One region of the Intrasporangium sp. DVR genome, then DNA from elsewhere that is predicted to be linked to it. Evidence: riboswitches for the same ligand, from Rfam matches in the RefSeq annotation. Region 1 holds a riboswitch; the other holds the start of a gene.
The links. A riboswitch is a leader RNA that binds a small molecule or an ion and turns the genes downstream of it on or off. The one in region 1 is predicted to bind cyclic di-AMP.

Region 1 (3,394 bases):
GGGTCCGACACGTCCAGGTCAGCGGGGAGATCGACCTCGCCAACGTCGACGACGTGCGGCAGACCATCACCTCGGCCCTCGCGGACGACCCAGCCCGCGTCGTCCTCGACCTGCGTGGCACGACCTACCTCGACAGTGCCGCCATCGCGATGCTCTTCCGTCTCGCGCAGCGCCTCGGGCACCGGCGACAGGACCTCCGACTGCTCGTCCCCCCCAAGTCTCCGATCCGCGCCGTCCTCGAGCTGACGAGCATCCGGACGGTGATCTCCGTGCACGACACCCTCGAGGAGGCCGCTGCCGAGCCCGCGACTCCCGACCGCGGGGCCCCGGGACCGACGCCGCCCCAGCGTCCGCTGACTCCTCCGTGACCGCGTGCAAGGCCACCCCCGCCGTATGCCGCTGGGTGACCTCGGCCGCCCGCGCTCGACCGTCGGGGGGCCGGGTCAGACGCTCTCGGTGACGACGCCGCGAAGGAGCGCGAGGTAGTCCTCGACGGAGCGCGCGCCCGAGATCGCGGCGCGGCCGTTGGCGAGCAGGAACGGCACGCTCGTGACGCCCATCGAGGCGGCGAGCTGCTCGTCCTCGCGCACCCGCTCGGCGTAGTCGTCACCGGCCAACACCGCGGCGACCCGACGCTCGTCGAGGCCGGCCTCGGCGGCGAGCCGCTGGAGCACCTCGTGGTCGTCGATCGCCAGCCCCTCGCTGAAGTGCGCGGCGTGGAAACGCTCGTAGGCGGCCGACTGCAGGGCGGGCCCGCCCATCTCGAGCGCGAGCGCGCACAGCCGGTGCGCGTCGAACGTGTTGGCGCGGACTGCGGTGTGCCAGTCGAAGGTCAGCCCGTCGCCCACCGCCACGTCGCTGACGTGGGCGTTCATCAGGCGCCCGCCCTCGACGCCGCCGCCGTACTTCCGGCCGAGGTGCTCGGCCACCCCGAGGCGCTCACCGACCGGGACGAGCGGGTCCAGCTCGAACGAACGCATCCGCATCGTGACGTCATGCGGACGCTCGAAGGCCGCGATGGCAGCCTCGACGCGACGCTTGGAGATCCAGCACCACGGACAGACGAGGTCGGACCACAGCTCCAGGCTGACGGGCGTCGTTGACTCCGCTGCGGACTGGTCGGTCATCGGTTCAGTCTTGCACGGTCGCTCCGCGGGCGCGCACCCTCGGACCTGCCGTAGCAGCCCTCATGGGGGAGGTCAGCTCAGTAGCGCCCGTAACCGGCGGGCATGGTCCAGATCGAGTGGTAGCCGATGACCGTGCCGGGGCGCTGCGCGTCGATCATGCGCCCGGGGCTGACGTAGATGCCGACGTGGTAGGCCGGGTAGCCGAAGAAGACGAGGTCACCGGGCTGGGGCGTGCTCACACGGGTGGCCGAGGCCTGCTGCTGGGAGGCGGTGCGCGGGATCGAGATCCCCGCCTGGCGGTAGACCCAGGAGGTGAAGCCGGAGCAGTCGAAGCCGCTCGGCGTGCTGCCGCCGTAGACGTAGGGGACACCGATCATCGACTGGGCGATGCCGACGATGCCAGACGCGGACGGCGCCGGGTCGGCGATCGGGGTGCGCTCGGTGGTCGTGCGGGACGCCCGCTGCTGCGTCTCGCGGCGCTCCGCCGCGGCCCTCTCAGCCGCCTGGGCGGCCTCCCGCGCGGCGCGCTCCTTCTCGACGACGACGTCCTTGATGACGATCGGCTTGACCACGTCTGCCTTGGTGGTCGTCGCCTGCTGGGCGAAGCCGATGGCGTTGAGCGCGCTCGCCGCCTTGATCGTCGTCGCCTGCGGACCGACGACGGCTGCGCTGCTCGGCGTGGACTTGACCGCGGCGAGAGCCTGGCTGTCCGCAGCGGCCGGCTGGGCGAACGTGGCGACGAGGCCGCCAGAGGCTGCCACGATCGCGGCACCCTTCACGGCCGGCTGCGCCGACTCCTTGGCGATGAGCTTGAGCTCTGACAACGGGTTGTAGCGACCAGGGGCGCGGTGGCGCCCGGCAACGTTCTGAGCCACGTGCTACCTCTCGACGCCTGCGAGGTGAGCTGTCGGGTTCGGGTGGGAGGTACTACCCGGCCCTCGCTCGGACCCGAAGGTCCTCGGGAGGACTTCACCCCAAGGACGTCTCACGACGCCCGGAGAATGGTTCCCCCGCTCCTGCCATGCGGTGTGGTCACGTGCCCGGTCCGGTGGCAGGACTTGGCGATCCGGCCCGGAGCACCCGCCCCATTCGGAGCGAGCCCGCTCAAACTATCCAAACCCCCCGCCGTTGTCACGTCCTGATCACGACATGGGGACAACTTTCTCGCCGGCTGCGTCACGCGGGAGTGGCGGCAGCCGTGGCGGGGCCCGACGCGGAGTGCGCGTGCGGCTCCGGATCGCGCTGGCCGAAGACATGGACTGCGACGTCCTCGGGCAGCGACACGCCGCTCGATCGGTCCATCCCCTCCCGGCAGGCGATGACGCGGCTCGCCTCGCGCACGACGGCGACGCGCTCGCCCGGCATCAGGCCCGCCGAGGTGAGCAGCGCGAGCGCCTCCGGGTCGACCTGCACCGGCTCACCGATCCGTCGGATCGTCACGGTGACGGCCTCGTCGCCGGCGGCCTCGGTCAGCGCGACGAGCCCGCTGCGGAAGTCATCGGACACCTCCAGGCCCAGCTCCTCGAGACCGGGGATGGGGTTGCCGTAGGGCGACTCCCGCCCCTCACCGATGAGGCTGAGGATCTTGCGCTCGACCTTCTCCGACATGACGTGCTCCCAGCGGCAGGCCTCGTCATGGGCGTACTCCCACTCGAGCCCGATGACGTCGACGAGGAGGCGCTCGGCGAGACGGTGCTTGCGCATCACCCGCGTCGCGAGCAGCCGCCCCTCGTCCGACAGCTCCAGGTGCCGGTCACCCGTGACGGCCACCAGGCCGTCCCGCTCCATCCGGGCGATCGTCTGCGACACCGTGGGCCCGGAGTGGCCGAGCCGCTCGGCGATCCGCGCCCGGAGCGGGATGATCCCCTCCTCCTCCAGCTCGAAGATCGTCCGGAGGTACATCTCTGTCGTGTCGATGAGGTCGGTCACGGTCCTACTCTCTCAAAGAATCCTTCATGGCTCGGGCAGCTCGGACCGGGCACTCGAGCTGTCCACGGCGTCCCGGTCCCGCGCCGACGCCGAGCGGGCCGCCACGGCGCCCCTCGACGCTGCGCGCCGAGCGACGGTCGGATCATGACGCGGCACCCAGATCCGCAACCACACGGCACCCGCGACCGCCCCGAGGCCGAGGAGGACCGACGCGGCACCGAGCGTGATGATCGCGCTCAGTCCTGACAACGCGAGCGGCCCGGCGGCTCTTCCCACGTCGGCGCACAGGCGCCAGCCGCCGAGGAACTGGGCCCGCGCCTCGGGTGGGGAGGCGTCCG
Region 2 (3,394 bases), on a different contig from region 1:
ACTCCCCCGGGCCGGACCTGTGGAGACGGGATCCGGTCAACTCTGCGAGGATACCGACCCCCGCGGTCCATGGCGGTCTCGAAGAGCCTTACGCGCCAGTAACATCCCCTGAGCCGGGTAGCACCTAGAGTTGGCCGGGTAGGTGTTCGGGAATCGGCCACTTCTGGGGGTAGCGCGATGACACAACAACCAGGGACCCGCCGCGAACGGCGCGAGCTCGAGCGCCAGCAGCGCGGGCCGGCGGCTGCCGTCGCCGTGCTCGTGGTCGCCCTGATCGTCCTCGGCGCCGCCGTCTGGTTCGGCAAGGACCTCTTCGTCGGGTCCCCGACAGCGGCTCCCGTCAGCCCGACGGCCACCTCGACACCTCCGTCGACCGCGCCGAGCACGGCCTCGACCCAGCCGACGACAGCGGCGACCCCCTCCGAGTCCCCGACGCCCACCGTCGACCCCGTCGCGGCGCGGGTGGAGGAGTGCCGCAGCGGTTGGCTCCTGCAGGCGAAGGCTCGTAGCGCTGCAGGGACGTCGCTCAGGGAGTGGGACGCCCACCTCGACATCATGAACGCCCTCCAGGCCGGCAAGATCTCATTGGCCAAGGCCAAGAAGGACTGGGGACCCACCACCGCCGACGCGCCCCAGCACATCGCCGCGTTCCATGCGGCCGACCGCGCCTACCGCTCAGCGGAACGACGCTGCGACGTGCCCCCGGGCGCGACGCCCAGTCAGCAGACGAAGGACCTGGCCACCTGCGCGGCCAGCATGAAGGTGGTCGACGGGATCCTGGGCCGGGCCCGCGCCGCCATCGAGCCGTGGGAGACCCACCTGAAGGACCAGTCGCACTTCAAGGCGGGCGGCATCACGGCGACCCGCGCCGAGGCGCTCTGGCGGTCCCTCTGGCAGCAGGGGCTGAAGCGAAACCCGCCCTACTTCACGGCGGCCGCGGCGGGCGCCAAGGCGGCCTGCCCGCTGGCCGGCTGAGCCCGGCAACCCGGCGGCCGTCTTTACCATTTGATGGACAGCCCGTTACCCGAACGTGACATCGGGGAAGGAGTCCTCTAGTCTCTTGCCCAGCCCCTCCCTCGGTGGGGCCGGCCGTGAGGCGGACGCCGAGTCCTGCCATCGCCTCGAGGTCCCGCTTGACCCGCATGGCAGGAGCGGGGGAACCACAGTTCCTCCGAGCGTCGTGGAGCCGGACCCGTCCGGTTGCCCGTCGCTCTTGGGGTGTAGCACTCGAGGAGGGCCTCCGGGCCCGAGACGAGGCCGGGCAGCCTTTCGCCCGAACCCGACAGCTAACCTCGTAGGCGCGGAGAGGTTCTCTGTGAAGACTGACAACCGTCCCGGGCGCCACCGGGCGCCGGGTGGGTACAGCCCGCTCGGCGAGCTCAAGAGCATTGCTCGTGAGTCCGCGCAGCCGGCCATGAAGGGCGCGGCTGTCGTCGCCGCCGCTGGCGGGCTCGTGGCCACGCTGACCGCTCCGGCCTCGGCCGAGACCATGTCCGGCGCGTCCGCGGCCGCACCGGTCGCCGCGCCGAAGGTCGCCGCACCGAAGGCTGCCGCCGCCGTCGGCCCTGACGCCGCCCTCGCACCCGCTGTCGCGGCGGCACCGGCGCTCAGCTCCATCGGCTACGCGTCGACGACGACGAAGGCGCCCACGGCCAAGCCGATCGTCATCAAGGACGTCGTCGTCGAGAAGAAGCGCGAGGAGGCGGCCCAGAAGGCGCGCGAGGCCGCCGAGGCCCGCCGTGCGGCCGCCGAGCGCGCCTCACGCTCGGCCACTCGCGCCACGCTGACGTCGTCGACCTACTCGCCGAAGGCGACGGTCAACGGCTCGTCCGGCCAGAAGTCCGCCTACAACTGGGCCACTGCCGGCCAGTGCACCTGGGGCGCGCTCAACAAGTGGTACCAGTCCGAGGGGTACTACCCGGGCGGCTGGACCGGCAACGCGATGGCCTGGGGCTATGGCGCCGCCAACGCCGGCTACACCGTGTCCAGCACCCCGCGCACGCGCTCCATCGTCGTCATGCAGCCGGGTGTCCACGGCTCCTCGAGCGTCGGCCACGTGGCGTGGGTCACCGCGGTCAACGGCAACGAGATCACCATGATCGAGATGAACGCCCTTGCTGGGCCGTACAACTACAACACCCGCACGGTCACGCACGTGGGCGGGATGCAGTACATCTACGCTCCGTGATGCAGCGCAGCTGCTGACACCGCGGTCACAGGCGGGACGGGTGCCGAGGCACCCGTCCCGCCTGTGTCATGCCCAGCCAGCGGCCGCTGGGCAGGTTCCCCTGAGACACTGCAGGGGTGCGAGGGACCATCGTCGCCTGGACCCTGACGGCCGTGCTGGCCGTCAGCGCCTGCACGAGCGAGTCCGTCCGCGAGACGCCCGGGGGCACCGCGACCCGGAGTGCGCCCACCACGGGTTCGAACACGGCGTCGGCCACGGCGCCCACGTCCGCCTCGGCCGCGACGTCATCAGGGACGACTCGGGCACGGGCGAGCACGACTGAGCCTGCGGACCCTGCCTTCATCCAGTCCCTCATCGACACCGACTTCGACGGTCGCGACCTGCGGCTGGGTCGTGAGGGCGGGAGCACGAGCGCCTACCGCCAGTTCTACGCGACGTTCCGGGGAGACGGACTCCTGATCTCCGGACGGATCAACGTCCCCCGCGGCACGGGCCCCTTCCCCGCCGTTGTGCTCGCCCACGGCTACGTCCCCATCGAGGAGTACACCAACGGCGCCACGATGCTCCGGGAACGCGACTACCTGGCCCGACAGGGCTACGTCACCCTCCACATCGACTACCGCAACCATGCGCAGTCCGACGACGACCCTGACAACGGCGCTGCGCTGCGCCTCGGCTACGCGGTCGACGCGATCAACGCCGGTCTCGCCCTCCAGCAGTTCGAGGCCGTCGACCCCGACCGCATCGGCATCATCGGCCGCTCGATGGGCGGCGGGGTGGTCTACAACGCGCTCGTCGCCAGGCCCGGCCTCTTCAAGGCCGGGGTCGCCTACAGCCCGGTGAGCTCGGACACCGTTGACAACTTCAACCGGTGGGTCCGCCGCGACGACGACCGCGAGGGCGACGCCCGAGCGGTGCTACGGCGACTCGGGACGCCCGAGCGGGCGCCCGAGACGTGGGCACGCACCAGCCCCCGCACGTACTTCGACCGGATCACCGACCCGATCCTCATCCATCACGGCACCGAGGACGAGGACTGCCCCATTCGCTGGTCCGCGGAGACCGTCGCTGCGCTGAAGAAGGCCGGCAAGAAGGTGACCTACCACGTCTACCCGGGGGAACGTCACACCTTCACGTCGCAGTGGCCGCTGTCGATCCGCCGGACCGGGTCCTTCCTCGACGCGAACCTCCGCTGACGCCAAACGT

Region 2: linked by a shared signal. The riboswitch ahead of ABWV20_RS06660 (CHAP domain-containing protein) and the one ahead of ABWV20_RS03805 (C40 family peptidase) in region 1 are both predicted to bind cyclic di-AMP.

What each region holds. Positions count from the first base shown of each region.
Region 1 is NZ_BAABZW010000003.1:193,252-196,645, reverse strand. Features, by position in the region: gene ABWV20_RS03815 (STAS domain-containing protein) at 1-368, shown strand, start outside; gene ABWV20_RS03810 (DsbA family oxidoreductase) at 444-1,127, opposite strand; gene ABWV20_RS03805 (C40 family peptidase) at 1,205-2,002, opposite strand; cyclic di-AMP (ydaO/yuaA leader) riboswitch at 2,001-2,166, opposite strand; gene ABWV20_RS03800 (iron-dependent transcriptional repressor DtxR) at 2,304-3,056, opposite strand; gene ABWV20_RS03795 (MFS transporter) at 3,081-3,394, opposite strand, start outside.
Region 2 is NZ_BAABZW010000005.1:445,593-448,986, forward strand. Features, by position in the region: gene ABWV20_RS06655 (hypothetical protein) at 178-975, shown strand; cyclic di-AMP (ydaO/yuaA leader) riboswitch at 1,121-1,313, shown strand; gene ABWV20_RS06660 (CHAP domain-containing protein) at 1,316-2,188, shown strand; gene ABWV20_RS06665 (alpha/beta hydrolase family protein) at 2,305-3,384, shown strand.